Regions from separate parts of the Cellulomonas hominis genome, predicted to be linked through region 2. Evidence: riboswitches for the same ligand, from Rfam matches in the RefSeq annotation. Region 2 holds a riboswitch; the other holds the start of a gene.

Region 1 (7,195 bases), 420 kb from region 2:
CCGTGACGGTGTTCGCCGCCGCGGCGGCCGGGACCGTGGCCGCCCAGCTCGACCTGGGCCGCTGAAGGTCTTGGTCAGGACCATCTCGTCGGCGGCCTCGGCGAGCGCGTTGGCGAGTTTCGTCGCCAGGGTGTATTTGACCCGGAACCCGGCCATCGCGACCTCGGTGCCGAGCGCGATGAGCAGGTGGGACTTGCCCGTTCCGGAATCGCCGATCAGGCACAGCGGGTGGCCGCGGCGAACCCAGTCGCACTTGGCGAGCGCGTTGCTGGTCCTGGGGTCGACATTCGGGTTCGCGTCGAAGTCGAACTCGCGCAGCGTCTTGATGCGCGGGAACGCGGCGGCCTTGATGCGGCGCTCGGATCGTCGGCGGGCGCGGTCGTCGCACTCCGCCAGGAGGAGTTCGGCGAGGAACCCGCGGTAGGTCATCTGCTCGCGGGCGGCAGCATCCGCGTTCGCCTCGAACACGCCCCGGGTCGTGGGCAGGCGCATCATGCGGCAAGCCTGGTCGATGGCGGCGTCGGTGGCCTCCTCGGTCAAGCCTCGCCGTCGCGGCACCCGGTCACTGCCCGTCGCCGAGGTCTGCGTCGTCATCTCCACCTGAGCCCCTCCGGGATCCGTTCAGCCGCTCGCCGGCCGGGCGTGCCGGCGCCGGCTGGGTAGCAGGTCGTCGTACTCGCTGATGTCTGGCAGCGAGCGCGTGTCGTGGGCAGGCGGGTACGCAGCCGCCGCTCCGTCAGGAAGTGGGCGACCTGCCGGGCCAGCTCCGCCCGGTCCGGCATCGCGCTGGGCGTCGCTGCGCGGCGGCCGTCTTCCGCCTTACGCGCCCCGAGCGCGACCGCGTCCGCGTTGGTCAGCGCACCGACCTCCAGGGCGGCGGCCAGTCCGGCCACGACGTGCTGATGAGCGATGTGCCGGTGCAGGAGCAGGACGTCGATCAGGGCACGGGTGCCGTCGGCGTCTCCGTGAGCCTTGCGGGCGGCGTCCCACGAGGCGTCATGCACGGGTGTGAACCTGCCGCTGGCGCGTGTCCAACGCGGTCGCGCCGGTAGGGCGCCAGGCTTGCGGATCAGCGCTTCAAGGTCGTGGTCCAGGTCGAGTCGGGACTCCAGCTTGTCAGGGAGGCGTTCGTGCCGGGCGATCTGGGTGCGGCCGTCGTAGATCGTCAGGTCCGAGGCGCGCGGCAGGATCGAGATCTTCCGCCCGGCGAACCGCACCGGCCCCGAGTACCGGTTCGTGCGCACGTTGACCTGGGCATGCCGGTCACCGCGCTGGTGAGACCACCGGCCGGTTTCGAACTCCTGGTCCGGCAGCGGTGCCAGAAGCGGGGCCTTGATCGCGAACAGCTCACCGACGCTCCGGGCACGCCCACCGATCCTGCGGGCATCGTCGGACACGTCCCAGGCATCAACCATCGCGTTGGGCTCCGCCAGCGAGGCGACCTTCGGGACGGGGACGAAGTGGTTGCGGCGGTACCAGCCCACCTGCCCCTCGAGCCCGACCTTCTCGTGCGCGCCCTCGATCCCGGGCTGGCAGTAGAACGCGTCCAGACCATAGTGGGAGCGGACCAGCGTCCACCGCTCGGTCCCTGCCCGAACGCGAGCAAAAGCCAAGCACACGCGCGACAGCTGGCTTGAGGTTCTCGTAGCGGATCTTGCCGGTCGGTAGCCCGGCGAGCACGCTGAAGGCATGGACGTGCCCTTCCAGGAACGCCTCCTGGCCGCCGGAGGTGAAGACCTGGTGCACGGCCCTGCCGGAGAAGGACATCCGCAACGAGAACAACGAGCAGACCACCAGCTTGCCGGCCAGCTCGACCGTGACGTCACCGAAGTCGACCTCGGCCTCCGCGCCGGGCACGTGCGTCTGCGGCACCAACACGCGCGACGGACCCAGACCCTCCTCGACCGCGGATCTCCTCACGCCGCGCCGCGACGTACTTCTTGACGATGAAGTACGACACGTCCGCGTGGTGCTCCATGCGCAGCCGGTCGAAGATCCGCTTCGCCGTGTGACGCTGCTTGCGCGGAGCGCGCAGATCTGCATGCAGCCACCCATCGACGAGACTCTTGTACTCGTCCAGCCGAGAACCGCGCGCCGGCAGAGGGCGTCGCGGCTTGGGCCAGGCGGAGTCGGCGCGGAGGCTACCGCAGGAGCTCGACGTTGAGCTGCTGGCGGACCGCGAGCAGAGCGGCCAGCAGTGTCACGAGGAGCCGGGCAGCAACGCGCACGGGTCGGCGGTCGGTGAGGTCGAGCCCGAGCCATCTGCTGGTCGCGCTGCCGGCGCACCACCGCAGCACAACCAGCACAGCTCCGGTCACCAGGATCGGGCCGAGAGGGTTGTATCGCCATGCCTCTGCGAAGTCACCCATCGCGGCGAGCCGCACGGATCGCGTCCCGCCGCACAAGGGATCCATGACCGACCACCAGCGGTGCAACGGCCCGTGCAGGTCGACCGGCGGCAGACCCAGTCGGGCCATCAGTCCTGCGGCCACCAGGCCGAGCGCCGCGACGGGGGCCAGCGCCGGCCACCTGTCTCGCTCGTCGAGGCTGACAGTGATCCACGAGCGCGATGCCGGCGGGGTGTCAACGCGGCGCCACTGCGGCCGCCGGTCACTCTGTCTCACGTCGCCGTGATGCTGGTCATCATCCCGGCGTCCTCGTGATCCAGGATGTGGCAGTGGACCATCCAGGTCCCGGGCTGGTCGAAGGTCACGGCGACGTCCACGTAGCTGTCCGGTGGCACCGTCACGGTGTCCTTCCACACTTCCCGCTCGAGGGGCCGTCCATCGGTGGACAGCACCCGGAAGTGCGCACCGTGCACGTGCATCGGGTGGTCCATCCGGTGCCGCCCGGCGTTGCGGAAGCGGACGACGTAGGTGCGACCGACCTGCACGTCGAACGTCTCGGCATCGGGGAAGACGTCGCCGTTGATGGTCCAGGCCATTCCCATGCCGCCGGACATCGCCATCGCGTCGGCGAGCACCATCTCGATGTCCGGTTCGCGGCTCACCAGGTCGGGGGCGAGGGCGCTGGGTGCGGGAGGGATGAAGGGCGAGACAGCCGCGGGGGCATCCGAGGCGGTGTAGTGGACGGGGATGGTCATTCCGTTGTCGCGCTCGTTGGTGATCGACAAGCCCGAGCTCAGGTCGCCGACCGGGGCGAGCTCGACGTCGTAGCGCTCGCCCGGGGCGATGCTGAGCCGGCGGGTGCTGTAGGGCTCGACGAGGGGTGCGCCGTCGGTGTGGGTGACGCGCACGTCGAGCGGGAACGTCAGGTTCTGGGTCTTGGCGGTCGAGGCGTTCACCAGCCGGAGCTTCGCGATCTGCCCGGCGGTGATGCTGATCGGCTCGATGTCGTCGCCGGTGCGACCATTGACGGTGTCGACGTCGCCGACGACCTCCATGTGACCGGTAGTCCGATCCACGACCCAGTCGTCCAGCACGAGGACCTGGTCGAGGTCGTAGCGCGCGTCCGCGGGTTCGCGGACGATGAACGGTGCATACATGCCGCGATCGACCTGGTCGCGCACGGGGCGTTCGTGCGAGTGGTACCAGTACGTTCCTGCGCGGGCTGCGGTGAACTCGTACCGATGCTCCTGTCCAGGTTCGATGAGGATGCCTGGACCGTCCTGGTCGTTCGGCACGCTCATCCCGTGCCAGTGGATGTTGGTCGCGGTGTCGGTGGAGTTCCTGACGTCGATCTGCAGCCGCTGGCCCACGTCGACGACGATCGGCACGCCAGCGCCGTGCACGTCCTCGCTTGCGGAGTCGGCGTAGAGATACCGCTCGATGGTCCGACCGCCCACCTCCATCTCCGCTGTTGTGATGTCGAGGTCGGCGATCCCCTGCATGGTCGCCTGGGTGATGTCGTACCGGTCCACCTCGGGAAGCGTGATGCTCTTCTGGACCGCGACGTGCGCGGCGGGATCCAGCGCACGCGCGACCGCGAACGCGGCAGCACCCACGGTCAGGACGACGGCGGCCGTTGCGGCGACGGCGACGGGACGGCGGTGGATCATACTCGTGGTGACTCCTCATGCCGTCGACCCCAGGGGCGCCCTGGAACCGTGATCTGCCTCCACGTTCCCCTCGGCGGATCAAGCTGCTGCACTGGCTTCGATGAAGTTTCGCTGAAGATCGTCGCAGGTCGCGGTCGGAGCGCACGGTCGCGCCCGGTCGTCCTGAGCGCCCGTGACCAGTGCGTTTATCGGAGCGACGTGTGCCCGTGCGGGTGTCGCAAAGCGTGCCCCCTGCTTCGGCGCGAGTCGCGCGGGCGGTGACACACCCGCTGCTCGTGCCTAGCATCGTCGCCACCCAGGCGCCGACTGGGTGGGTCGAGCAGAACGCCGAGTCCTGCCGCTGCTCGACGACTCGCAGACCGCACGGGCAGGAGCGGGGGAACCAGGATGGACGGGCACGTCGTGCCCTTGGGGTGAAGCCGGTCCCGACGGACCGGCCGGGCTGCTCCGGCCCGAACCCGACAGCTCACCTCGCAGGCAGCAGGAGTCGTCGATGCCCGCACGCCCCTTCACCCGAGCGCGCCACCGCGCGGTCGGGCGCACCCGAACCCCCTGGACCGACGCACAGGCCGCGGCCGCCTCCGGTCTGTCCTCCGCTGGGCGGCGCACCGGAGTCGCCGTCGCGACGTCAGGCATGGTCGTCTCGCTGGTGGCAACCCCGGCGTCCGCGACGATGCCCTCCCACCACGAGAGCCGGATCGCGCCGCTGGACACTGCACGACTTACGTCGGCGGCCAGAGCGGCGATCGAGTCCACGCCGGTCGTCGCAACGCCGGCCGAGGCCACCTGGACGTTCGACAATCCGGTTGCCACGGCGGTGACGCCACCGCCGACCCCCGAGCCGGAGCCGGAACCTGAGCGAGCCCCGGCTGCGACGCGCAGCACGGCTCGGGACGAGGCGTCTGTCCCATCGCCCCAGATCGGGGCGCCCGCGCCGTCCAGCGCGAATGGCAGCGCGATCGTCGAGGCGGCATCGAGCCTCGTGGGCGTGCCCTACGTGTGGGGCGGAACCACACCGAGCGGCTTCGACTGCTCGGGATTCACGTCCTACGTGTACGCGCAGGTCGGGATGAAGCTGCCGCGCACGTCGGCGGCTCAGCGCTACGCAGGGGTTGAGGTGCCGCGGGACCAGGCCCAGCCAGGGGACCTCATCTGGTCGCCGGGACACATCTCGATCTTCGCCGGGGGCAACCTGCAGGTCGATGCCCCGGTGCCGGGCAAGGCGGTGCAGATCCGGGAGATCTGGCAGTCGTCTCCGGTGTTCATCCGCGTGGGGTAAGTAAGGCCCCCTGTTCGCCGCGGCTGCGGGGGCGTGCCTGATCGCGAGGCGGCGCCTGGCGATCATCACCTCGATCGAACGGAACGTGCCACCACCGCCGGCCTCAGTTCCGCCTCGGACGCCTGACCCCCGAACAAAGCACTGGACGATCATGGCCACTCAGGCGCACTCGCCGCCTGCGAGCCGTTGTCACCTATCCGTGCTGTGCAGCGGGCCCTCGGGCGCGTGTACCGACTGCGAAGGCGGAGGGCACTGCGATCAGGCCGAGCGCCCAGCACGGGAGCCGGCGGACAGCCCAGTGCCCGGAACGGATGGTCCCCCGTCGGTGTCGACGGGTGTCTCGATGCGGTTGCCGCGTACCAGGAGCCGGTGTGAGGCGACCCCGAAAGGGGTGCAGGTGAGTACACGCGCTCCGCTGGCCGCGATTCGACACACTCCTGCGCTGCTCGCGCCACCCTCACGCCGCCGGTGGAGCGGAGGCTCTGCGCTACCCGGTAGGTCCTTCCACGTGATCGCGGATACTGGACCGCTCGGCGCGTTGGTCGATCTCGGCGCCGAGGCTGCGCAGGATGTCGAGCACTAGGCCGACGACCACGAGGTATACGCCGACGTCGAAGAACAACGACGTCACGACCTTCGTCGGGCCAATGAAGGGGATCGCGATGTCGATGATCCAGGACTGCAGCACGGAGCCGCCGAAGATCAGCGCGCCGAGGCCCACGCCCGCCGACAGGAACAGGCCGCTGCCCAGCAGCAGACCGGGCTGCACGGGGGCCGCCTCGCCGAGCTCGTACCGGCCGCCGGCCAGGTACCGCACGATCAGCGCGATGCCGGTGACCAGGCCCGCCGCGAACCCACCGCCGGGGGCGTTGTGCCCGGAGAACAGCAAGAACAGCGAGTACACGATCATCGTGTGGAACAGCAGCCGGACCACGACCTCGAACACCACGGACCGGCGGCGCGGCGCCAGGGTCCGTCCGGCGCGCAGCCACTCGCGGGACCGGTAGGACGGCCGCTCGGCGACCGGCCGGCGCACCGCGGCCATCGGGTCCTCGCCGCCGCCCCACACCTGCCGGGACTCGGGGGCGTCGCCGGCGCGGAAGATCGCCCCGGACCGCCTGCGGAGGAACACGAGCGAGGCGACCCCGGTCGCGGCCACCAGCAGCACGGAGATCTCGCCCATCGTGTCCCAGGCGCGGATGTCCACCAGCGTCACGTTGACGATGTTCTTGCCGCCGCCGTAGGAGTACGCCTCCTCCGCGAAGTCCACGGAGACCGGCGCGTGCACCCGCGCGCCGGGCACCACGAGCGCCAGCCCGCCGACGGTGAGGCCGAACGCCAGGCCGATGCCGAGGCGCACCCACCGGGACCCGACCAGCGGCCGGTCGGAGAAGTACGGGGGCAGGCGCCGCATCACCAGCACGAACACCACGAGGGTGACGGTCTCGACCAGCACCTGCGTCAGCGCGAGGTCCGGGGCGCCGTGCAGCAGGAACAGGGCCGCGACGCCGTAGCCGGAGACGCCGAGCAGGATGACCGCCTTCAGCCGGCGGCGGGCGCGGGCGACCAGGACGGCGGCGACCACGACGAACGCCCCGACCACGGCCTGCGCCGGGCGGTCCCAGACGCGGGTCTCGGCCGGCATCCCGTTCCAGGCGACCAGCGGGACGCCGACGGTGACGACGAACACCACCAGGATCCCGCCGAGGTACACCGGCAGAGATCCGCGCTGGGTGAACGCGGTGACGTCGGCGGCCACGTCGTCGAGCCGGCGCATGAAGCGGCGGTACAGCCGGTCCGCCTCGGGCACGTGCGGCACCGCGGCCTGCGCGAGCTCGACGGGGCCGCGGGCGACGAACAGCAGCACGCCGGTGAGCAGCACGACGGCGGTGATCGCC
Region 2 (7,195 bases):
CGCGTGCAGGTCGGCTCCACCCGCTGGCTCGAAGCGGGGTCCCTCACCGGTGCCCTGGACGCCATGGAGACCGCCGGCATGACCACCGTCGTCGTGCGCGCCGACGCACGCACCGTCGGCGTGATCGGGATCCGCGACGAGCTGCGCCCGGAGGCCGCCGAGGCCGTCGCCGCGCTGCACGCCGCCGGACTGCGGACCACCATGCTCACCGGCGACAACAGCCGCACCGCGCACGCCCTCGCCGCAGCCGCAGGCATCCAGGACGTGCGCGCCGAGCAGCGACCCGAGGATAAGGCCACCGCGGTCCTCGAACTGGGTCCCGGCACCGCGATGGTCGGCGACGGCGTGAACGACGCACCCGCGCTGGCCGCCGCGGACGTCGGCATCGCGATGGGCGCGACCGGCACCGCCGCCGCGGTCGAGTCCGCCGACGTCGCGTTCACCGGCAACGACCTGCGGCTGCTGCCCCGCGCCATCACCCACGCCCGACGCGGGCGACGCATCATGACCGGCAACATCGGCCTCGCGCTGCTCATCATCATCGCGCTGTTCCCCTTGGCCCTGACCGGCACGCTGGGCCTGGCAGGCGTCGTCCTCGTGCACGAGGTCGCCGAGGTCGTGGTCATCCTCAACGGGATCCGAGCCGCCCGCGTCACCACCCCGGGACCGCGCACCGGCGCCGACCGCGCACTCGCCGCACCGGCACCCACCCCGGCGCCCGCGTGACGGCCCCCGCTACCCTCGCGGCCGCAGCCGACGTCGGGTCCGCGTTCGCGACCACCGCGTTCTCCGGCCCCCTGCTGCTCGCCCTGCTCGTCTCGCTGGTCGCCGGCGCGGTGTCGTTCGCCTCACCCTGCGTCCTGCCGCTCGTCCCCGGCTACCTCGGATTCCTCAGCGGGCTGACCGCGCAGACCGTGCAGCCGGCCCGCGCGGTCGCAGGGCGCAGACCGGCCCCGCCGGCCCCCGGGCGCGGCCGGCTCACTCTCGGTGTCGCGCTGTTCGTGCTCGGGTTCGCCCTGGTGTTCGTCGCGCTCGGTGCCCTCGCGGGGTCGCTCGGCGGGGCGCTGCTGCGCTGGCAGGACCCGATCACCCGGGCACTCGGCGTGGTCGTGATCGTCATGGGCGTCGCGTTCCTCGGCGGCGTGCCGTTCCTCCAGCGCGAGGTCCGGGTGCACCGCCGTCCGCCGGCGACGCTGTGGGGCGCCCCCGTGCTCGGCGTGACGTTCGGGCTCGGCTGGACCCCGTGCATCGGCCCCACGCTCGCCGCCGTGATGGCCCTGTCCCTCGACGGCGGGTCACCCGCCCGGGGCGCCGTGCTGTCCGCCGCCTACGCCCTCGGGCTGGGCCTGCCGTTCGTGCTCCTCGCTCTCGGGCTCCAGCGCAGCAGCCGCCTGCTCGACATCGTGCGCCGTCGACGCCGCGCCATCTCCGTCGTGGGAGGAACCATGCTGGTGCTGATCGGGATCGCCCTGGTCACCGGCCTGTGGGGCCGGTGGGCGCAGAGCCTCCAGGGCCTGATCCTGATCTTTCAGCCCGTCGTGTGACGAGGGGCGCCCGAACCTTCAGCAGACCTTCATCGGCGAACGGGTGCTTCTCGCACCGATCCCGCGCAGGCGGCGGCGATGCTGCAAGGGCACAACCGCGGCGAGCCTGGAGGTCCTGTGAGCCGAGACGGGCGCCGTCCCGACGTCCTGCGTTGGCTCGACACCGAACCGACGCTCGACGAGCTGCGCCGGGTGTTCCCCCACGAGTGGGAGGACGTGCAGACGCGCCTGTCCGCCGCCGCGGAGGACGGTGAGACCGCGCTGCACGCCCTGGTCGCGGAGCTGAGCGCCCCCAGGGTCGGATCGCCCGACCACCGCCGCAGGAAGGACGACCTGGTCGCCGACGAGGTCCGCCGGCAGATGCTCCTGCACGCCGTCCAACGTGCCGCGTTCACGGCCGAGGCCGGCGTCGACCGGTCCGAGATCGCGTTCGACCGGCTCAACGGTCAGATCCTGCAGCGGCTGTTCTTCCGGCGCGGGCTGGAGCGCAAGCCCGTCTCGACGCTCGCGTACACGCTGCTGTGGCCGCTCGCGCGCCAACGCCGGTACGTCATGCCCCTGGTCCGCCCGCGCGGGGTGTACTGCTTCTACTCGGCGGCCCTCGTGCGCAGGCTCGCGAAGCTGATCGGCTCGCGCGAGACCCTCGAGATCGCCGCCGGCGACGGGACGCTCAGCCGGTTCCTGCGCCAGCGAGGTGTCGACGTCGTCGCGACCGACAACCACAGCTGGGCACGATCCATCGACTACCCCGACGACGTCGTCCGCCAGGACGCCGTCGCAGCCCTGCGCGCCCGCCGCCCCCAGGTCGTGGTGTGCTCCTGGCCTCCCGTCGGCAACGCGTTCGAGCGCGAGGTGTTCCGTACCCCGAGCGTCCAGACCTACATCGTCATCGGCAGCACCCGCGAGACCGGCAGCGGGAACTGGTTCGACTACCGGCGCCAGACCGGGTTCACCTACGTCCGGGACCTCTCCATGGGCCGGCTCGTGCTCCCGCGGTACCAGGGCAACGCGGTGCTGATCTTCCAGCGCCGCGCCGCGGTGACGGGCTCCTGAAGGCCGCCGGTGCCCGAGACCGACAGCGCCCGCGCACCCGCCGTCGGGGAGATCCCTCCCCGGGGCGGCACCACGACCTCGGGAGGCGACCTGTGCCCGCCGCGCTGAGACGAGACGCCCGGACCCACCTGCGGGCGGCGGGTTCGCTCGCTGCCACGGGTCTGCTCCTGGTGCTGTCCGTCCTGCCCGCCGACAGGTCGCGGGCGGTCGAGGTGCCCCCTTCGCCCGCGGCGACCGAGAGCGCCGACCCCGGCAGAATTGTGCCGACCACCGAGCCCACGCCCGAGACCGCGCCCGCGGCGGCCGATCGGCTGCCGTTCGACCTGCGGTGGGCGCTCGTCGGCCTCGGCATGGCCGCGATCGCGGCCGCGCCCTCGGCCGTCCTGCACCGGCGCGACCGCCCGCCCCGCTCGCGCGACTAGCACCGGGAGCACGGCCCCGACCGTCACCGTCGACGGCGCAGGTACCAGATCCGCGTCCCGGTCGAGCAGACGAACAGCACGACGACCCCAGCGGCCGTCGAAGCGAGGCTGCTCGTCAGGACGCCGGTGAGGGTCAGGGCGCCGCCCGCGACGAGCGCCACGACGATCAGGACGATCGCAGAACGGTCGTCCTGCGGGAGCCGACGCCGGTCCGGCACGGCGCGACCCTCGCGTGGACCGCGACGCGGTGGCAGCAGCGGGCGGCGCACGCGTCAGATGCCCGAGTAGGAGTGCTTGCCGTTGATGAACAGGTTCACCACCGTGAAGTTCGCGATCACGACGGCATACCCGACGTACACCAGGAAGGCTGCGCGTCGCCCCTGCCAACCCCGCGTGGTCCGCGCGTGCAGGTACGCCGCGTACACCACCCAGGCGACGAAGGTCGCGACCTCCTTGGGGTCCCAGCCCCAGTACCGGCCCCACGCCTGCTCGGCCCAGATCGCCCCACCGATCAGCGTGAGCGTCCACAGCACGAACGCGATCGCGTTCAGCCGGAACGACAACGCCTCGAGCCGGACCGCGGTCGGCACCGTGCGCAGCCACGACCACGCCGGCCCGGTGATCCGCCACCTTCGCAGCGAACGCCGCAGCTCGTCGCCCGCGCGCCACGGGCGGTCCAGCCGCGACCGTCCCGACTCGCGGGCGTCCTGCAGGACCTGCAGCACCGACGTCGCGAACGCGACCGTGAAGATCCCGGTCGCCACGACCGCGATGCTCACGTGGATCACCAGCCAGTAGCTCTGCAACGCCGGCTGCACCGCGTCCGCCCGCAGGTAGAACGAGTTCTGCGCCACGATCAACGCCAGCACGGCGATGCCGGTGACCAGCACCCCGACGAAGGGAACCGTGCGCGTGCGCCGCACCCCGAGGAACACCAGCGCGGCCACGAGGATCCCGAAGATCGTGAACTCGTACATGTTCGCGGTCGGCCACCTGCCCGCCGCCACCCCGCGCAGCGCCACACCGGCCAGCAGCAGCGCGGTCGCCACGGTCGCCGTCGACCGCGCGATGCCGGCCGCCCGCCCGCCCGGCACAGACGGTGCCGGGTCCTGCGAGGCAGGCGCGTCAGCGCCCCCGGCTCCGGCCCCGACCGCTGCGAGACGGCGCTGCGAGCGGGCCGAGGCGTCGGCGACCCGGGCGAGCGCGGCGGAGTACGCCACCAGGGCGATGGTGTACGCCGTCACCGCTCCCCACACGAGCAGCGTGCTGAGGTCTCCGAGGGGCACGCCGGTCAGCCGATCCGGATGAACAGCGGATCGGACTGCCAGATCTCGCGGATCTGCACGGACTTGCCCGGAACGGGGGCGTCGACCTGGAGGTTCCCGCCGGCGTAGATCGCGATGTGACCCGGCGACCAGATCAGGTCACCCGGCTGCGCCTGATCCCGGGGCACGACCGTGCCGGCGTCCCGCTGCGCAGTCGAGGTCCGCGGGATCGCGATCCCGACCTGGGCGTAGACGTATGACGTGAACCCCGAGCAGTCGAAGCCGGACGGGGTCGTGCCGCCGTACACGTACGGGACGCCGACCAGGCCCGACGCGACCTCGACGACGGCGCTGCCGTTCGCGGACGCCGGAGGCGGTGCGCCGATCGGCGCGGTCTCGGCCGGCTCGGCAGCCTCGTCGCGCTGGCTGCCGCGCGATGCGGCTCCGTCGGTCGACCGGGCGGGCGGCTCCTCGATAACGGGCGGCGGAGGGGGCGGGAGGATCGCGGTCGCGGCCGGGACGTCGAACGACCAGGTGGCCTCCGCCGGCGCGACCGCCGACGGTGCGGCGGTGGCCAGGGCCCGCGCCGCATCCAGGGCTCGCACGTCGATCGATTCGGCAGCCCGGCTCGGCGAGGGTGCGGCCGAGGCGGGGACGGTGGAGAGAGAGACGGCGAGTCCCGAGGTAGCAACGACCGCGCCGGTGCGCCGACCCCAGACGACAGCGGTCGCCCGGGCGTTCGTGCCGGCGTCGGTGAGCGGCGTACGAGCGCGACCGGGGTTGCGATGACGCGAGGGGGCACGCAGGTGTGTGGGCATGCGGAGCTCCTGGTCGCCTGCGAGGTGAGCTGTCGGGTTCGGACGGAGCCGTCCGGCCGGTCTCGTGGATCGGCTTCACCCCGAGGGCGCCTGAGCGCCCGTGGAACCTGGGTCCCCCGCTCCTGCCACGCGACGTCGACGGGCCGGACGGCGGCAGGACTCGGCATCCGCGCGGCTCCCGGACTGAACGTCCGGATCTGATGACGGTAGGCGTCGCGTCGCCAGATCGGCGCCCGCGCGGCGGTCCCTTCAGCAAACCTTCATGGACCGGGAGCGCGGGCTCCTGATCATCAGTGTTCGAGCCCTCGAAGATCCGGATGCAGAAGATCCAAACAAATAGATTCCTAGATCGGCGTCACGTATTGATGGGTTCACATTCGTGACATTGGTCCTCTACTGTCCTCATTGCGAAGGGGAGTAGCCCGACCGGCGCTGATGCGTGCCGGTAGAGGTGGTCGACATGCTGGCGTCTGCGCCCGGTCACCTCGCCACGTCAGCCGTGGTGGACGAGACCTTCGACCAGCCGATGTCCGCTGGTCGAGGTCGTCGCGCCCCCCCCGGCGCGAGCGGGCTCGGCCCGTGCCCGAGGAGCCGCCGTGCCCGCCCCTGACGAGCAGACGCTCACCACCCCAGCAGCACCCCTGGTGCCGCCCCCGTCCCCCCGGGTCCTGATCCGTTCGCTGGCGATCGCCGGCGTGATCATGGTCCCGGCGCTGATCACCCGGTTCTCGGGTGCGTCCCCGGCTCCCGTGCTGGAGCTGGTGATCTTCGGCGCCGCGGTCGTGGCCGCGTCGTTCGTGCTCGCGTGGGCCGCCGAGGCCGCCCAGGTCGACGTGTCCGGCGGGTTCGCGATCGCCGTGCTCGCGCTGATCGCCGTGCTGCCCGAGTACGCCGTGGACCTGTACTACGCGTACACCGCGGGCAGCGACCCGGCCTACGTCCAGTACGCCGCCGCCAACATGACCGGCTCGAACCGGCTGCTGCTCGGCCTCGGCTGGCCGCTGGTCGTCCTGGTGTCGCTCTACGTCGCCGGCCGGGTGAGCAAGAAGCCCGCGACCGCGCTCGCCCTCGACCCCGAGAACCGCATGGAGCTCGGCTTCCTGCTCATCGCCGGCGTGGTCGCTTTCATCATCCCGGCCACCGGGCACATCCACCTGGTGTTCGGCGTCGTGATGATCGCCTGGTTCGGGTTCTACCTGTACAAGCTCACCCGGGGCGAGGCTGAGGAGCCCGACCTGATCGGCACCGCCGCCGCGATCGGCGCGCTGCCCCGACGCAAGCGCCGCGCCACGGTCATCGCCCTGTTCGTGCTCGCGGCGACCATCATCCTGCTGTGCGCCGAGCCGTTCGCCGAGGCCCTGGTCGCCTCCGGGACCAGCCTCGGCATCGACGAGTTCCTGCTCGTGCAGTGGCTCGCGCCGCTCGCCTCCGAGGCGCCCGAGTTCATCATCGCCGTGCTGTTCGCCTGGCGCGGCAAGGGCACCGCCGCGATCGCGACCCTGATCTCCTCGAAGATCAACCAGTGGACCCTGCTGGTGGGCTCGCTGCCCATCGCCTACCTGGCCGGCGGCGGCTCCGCCTCCCTCGTGCTGGACACCCGCCAGACCGAGGAGATGCTCCTGACCGCCGCCCAGACGCTCATGGGCATCGCGATCCTGCTGGGGCTGCGGTTCCACCGCTGGTCCGCGTGGGCGCTGCTCGCGCTGTTCGTCGTGCAGTTCCCGCTCACCTCGACGCACGGCCGGTTCATCCTGTCCGGGGTCTACCTCGCGATCGCCGCGGTGATCCTCGTGATCCAGCGGCGCCACATCGTGCCGACGCTGACGGCACCCTTCCGCCGGCACCAGCCCGAGCCCGAGCCGGCTCCCGCCGACGCGGCCTGACGACCCGAGCCCACGAAGGAGCACCCCATGGCACGACTGAACCGGCTGATCGGCCTGGCACGCACCGTGCTCGAGAGCCAGAGCCAGAGCCAGAGCACGGGCCGCCCGCCCCAGGCACCGGGCGGGGGCGAGGCGTCCCTGCGCGCGACCCTGACCTCCGCGGCAGCAGCCGCCGTGCGCGCCCGTTCCGGACAGACACCCGCCCCCGGG

Evidence for each region. A riboswitch is a leader RNA that binds a small molecule or an ion and turns the genes downstream of it on or off. The one in region 2 is predicted to bind cyclic di-AMP.
Region 1: it holds a riboswitch for cyclic di-AMP, as region 2 does, so the genes downstream of both, HNR08_RS10065 (C40 family peptidase) here and HNR08_RS08165 (C40 family peptidase) in region 2, are expected to answer to the same signal.

Annotation. Positions count from the first base shown of each region.
Region 1 is NZ_JACHDN010000001.1:2,146,523-2,153,717, reverse strand. Features, by position in the region: partial or broken gene HNR08_RS10085 (ATP-binding protein) at 49-594, opposite strand; gene HNR08_RS10080 (Mu transposase domain-containing protein) at 591-1,613, opposite strand; gene HNR08_RS21285 (hypothetical protein) at 1,690-1,944, shown strand; gene HNR08_RS22680 (DUF2752 domain-containing protein) at 2,142-2,624, opposite strand; gene HNR08_RS10070 (multicopper oxidase family protein) at 2,621-3,964, opposite strand; cyclic di-AMP (ydaO/yuaA leader) riboswitch at 4,334-4,513, shown strand; gene HNR08_RS10065 (C40 family peptidase) at 4,512-5,297, shown strand; gene HNR08_RS10060 (Na+/H+ antiporter subunit A) at 5,785-7,195, opposite strand, start outside.
Region 2 is NZ_JACHDN010000001.1:1,722,921-1,730,115, forward strand. Features, by position in the region: gene HNR08_RS08135 (heavy metal translocating P-type ATPase) at 1-726, shown strand, start outside; gene HNR08_RS08140 (cytochrome c biogenesis CcdA family protein) at 723-1,544, shown strand; gene HNR08_RS08145 (class I SAM-dependent methyltransferase) at 1,662-2,597, shown strand; gene HNR08_RS08150 (hypothetical protein) at 2,690-3,019, shown strand; gene HNR08_RS08155 (hypothetical protein) at 3,043-3,237, opposite strand; gene ccsB (c-type cytochrome biogenesis protein CcsB) at 3,292-4,305, opposite strand; gene HNR08_RS08165 (C40 family peptidase) at 4,311-4,889, opposite strand; cyclic di-AMP (ydaO/yuaA leader) riboswitch at 5,109-5,243, opposite strand; gene HNR08_RS08170 (sodium:proton exchanger) at 5,699-6,985, shown strand; gene HNR08_RS08175 (cation-transporting ATPase) at 7,013-7,195, shown strand, end outside.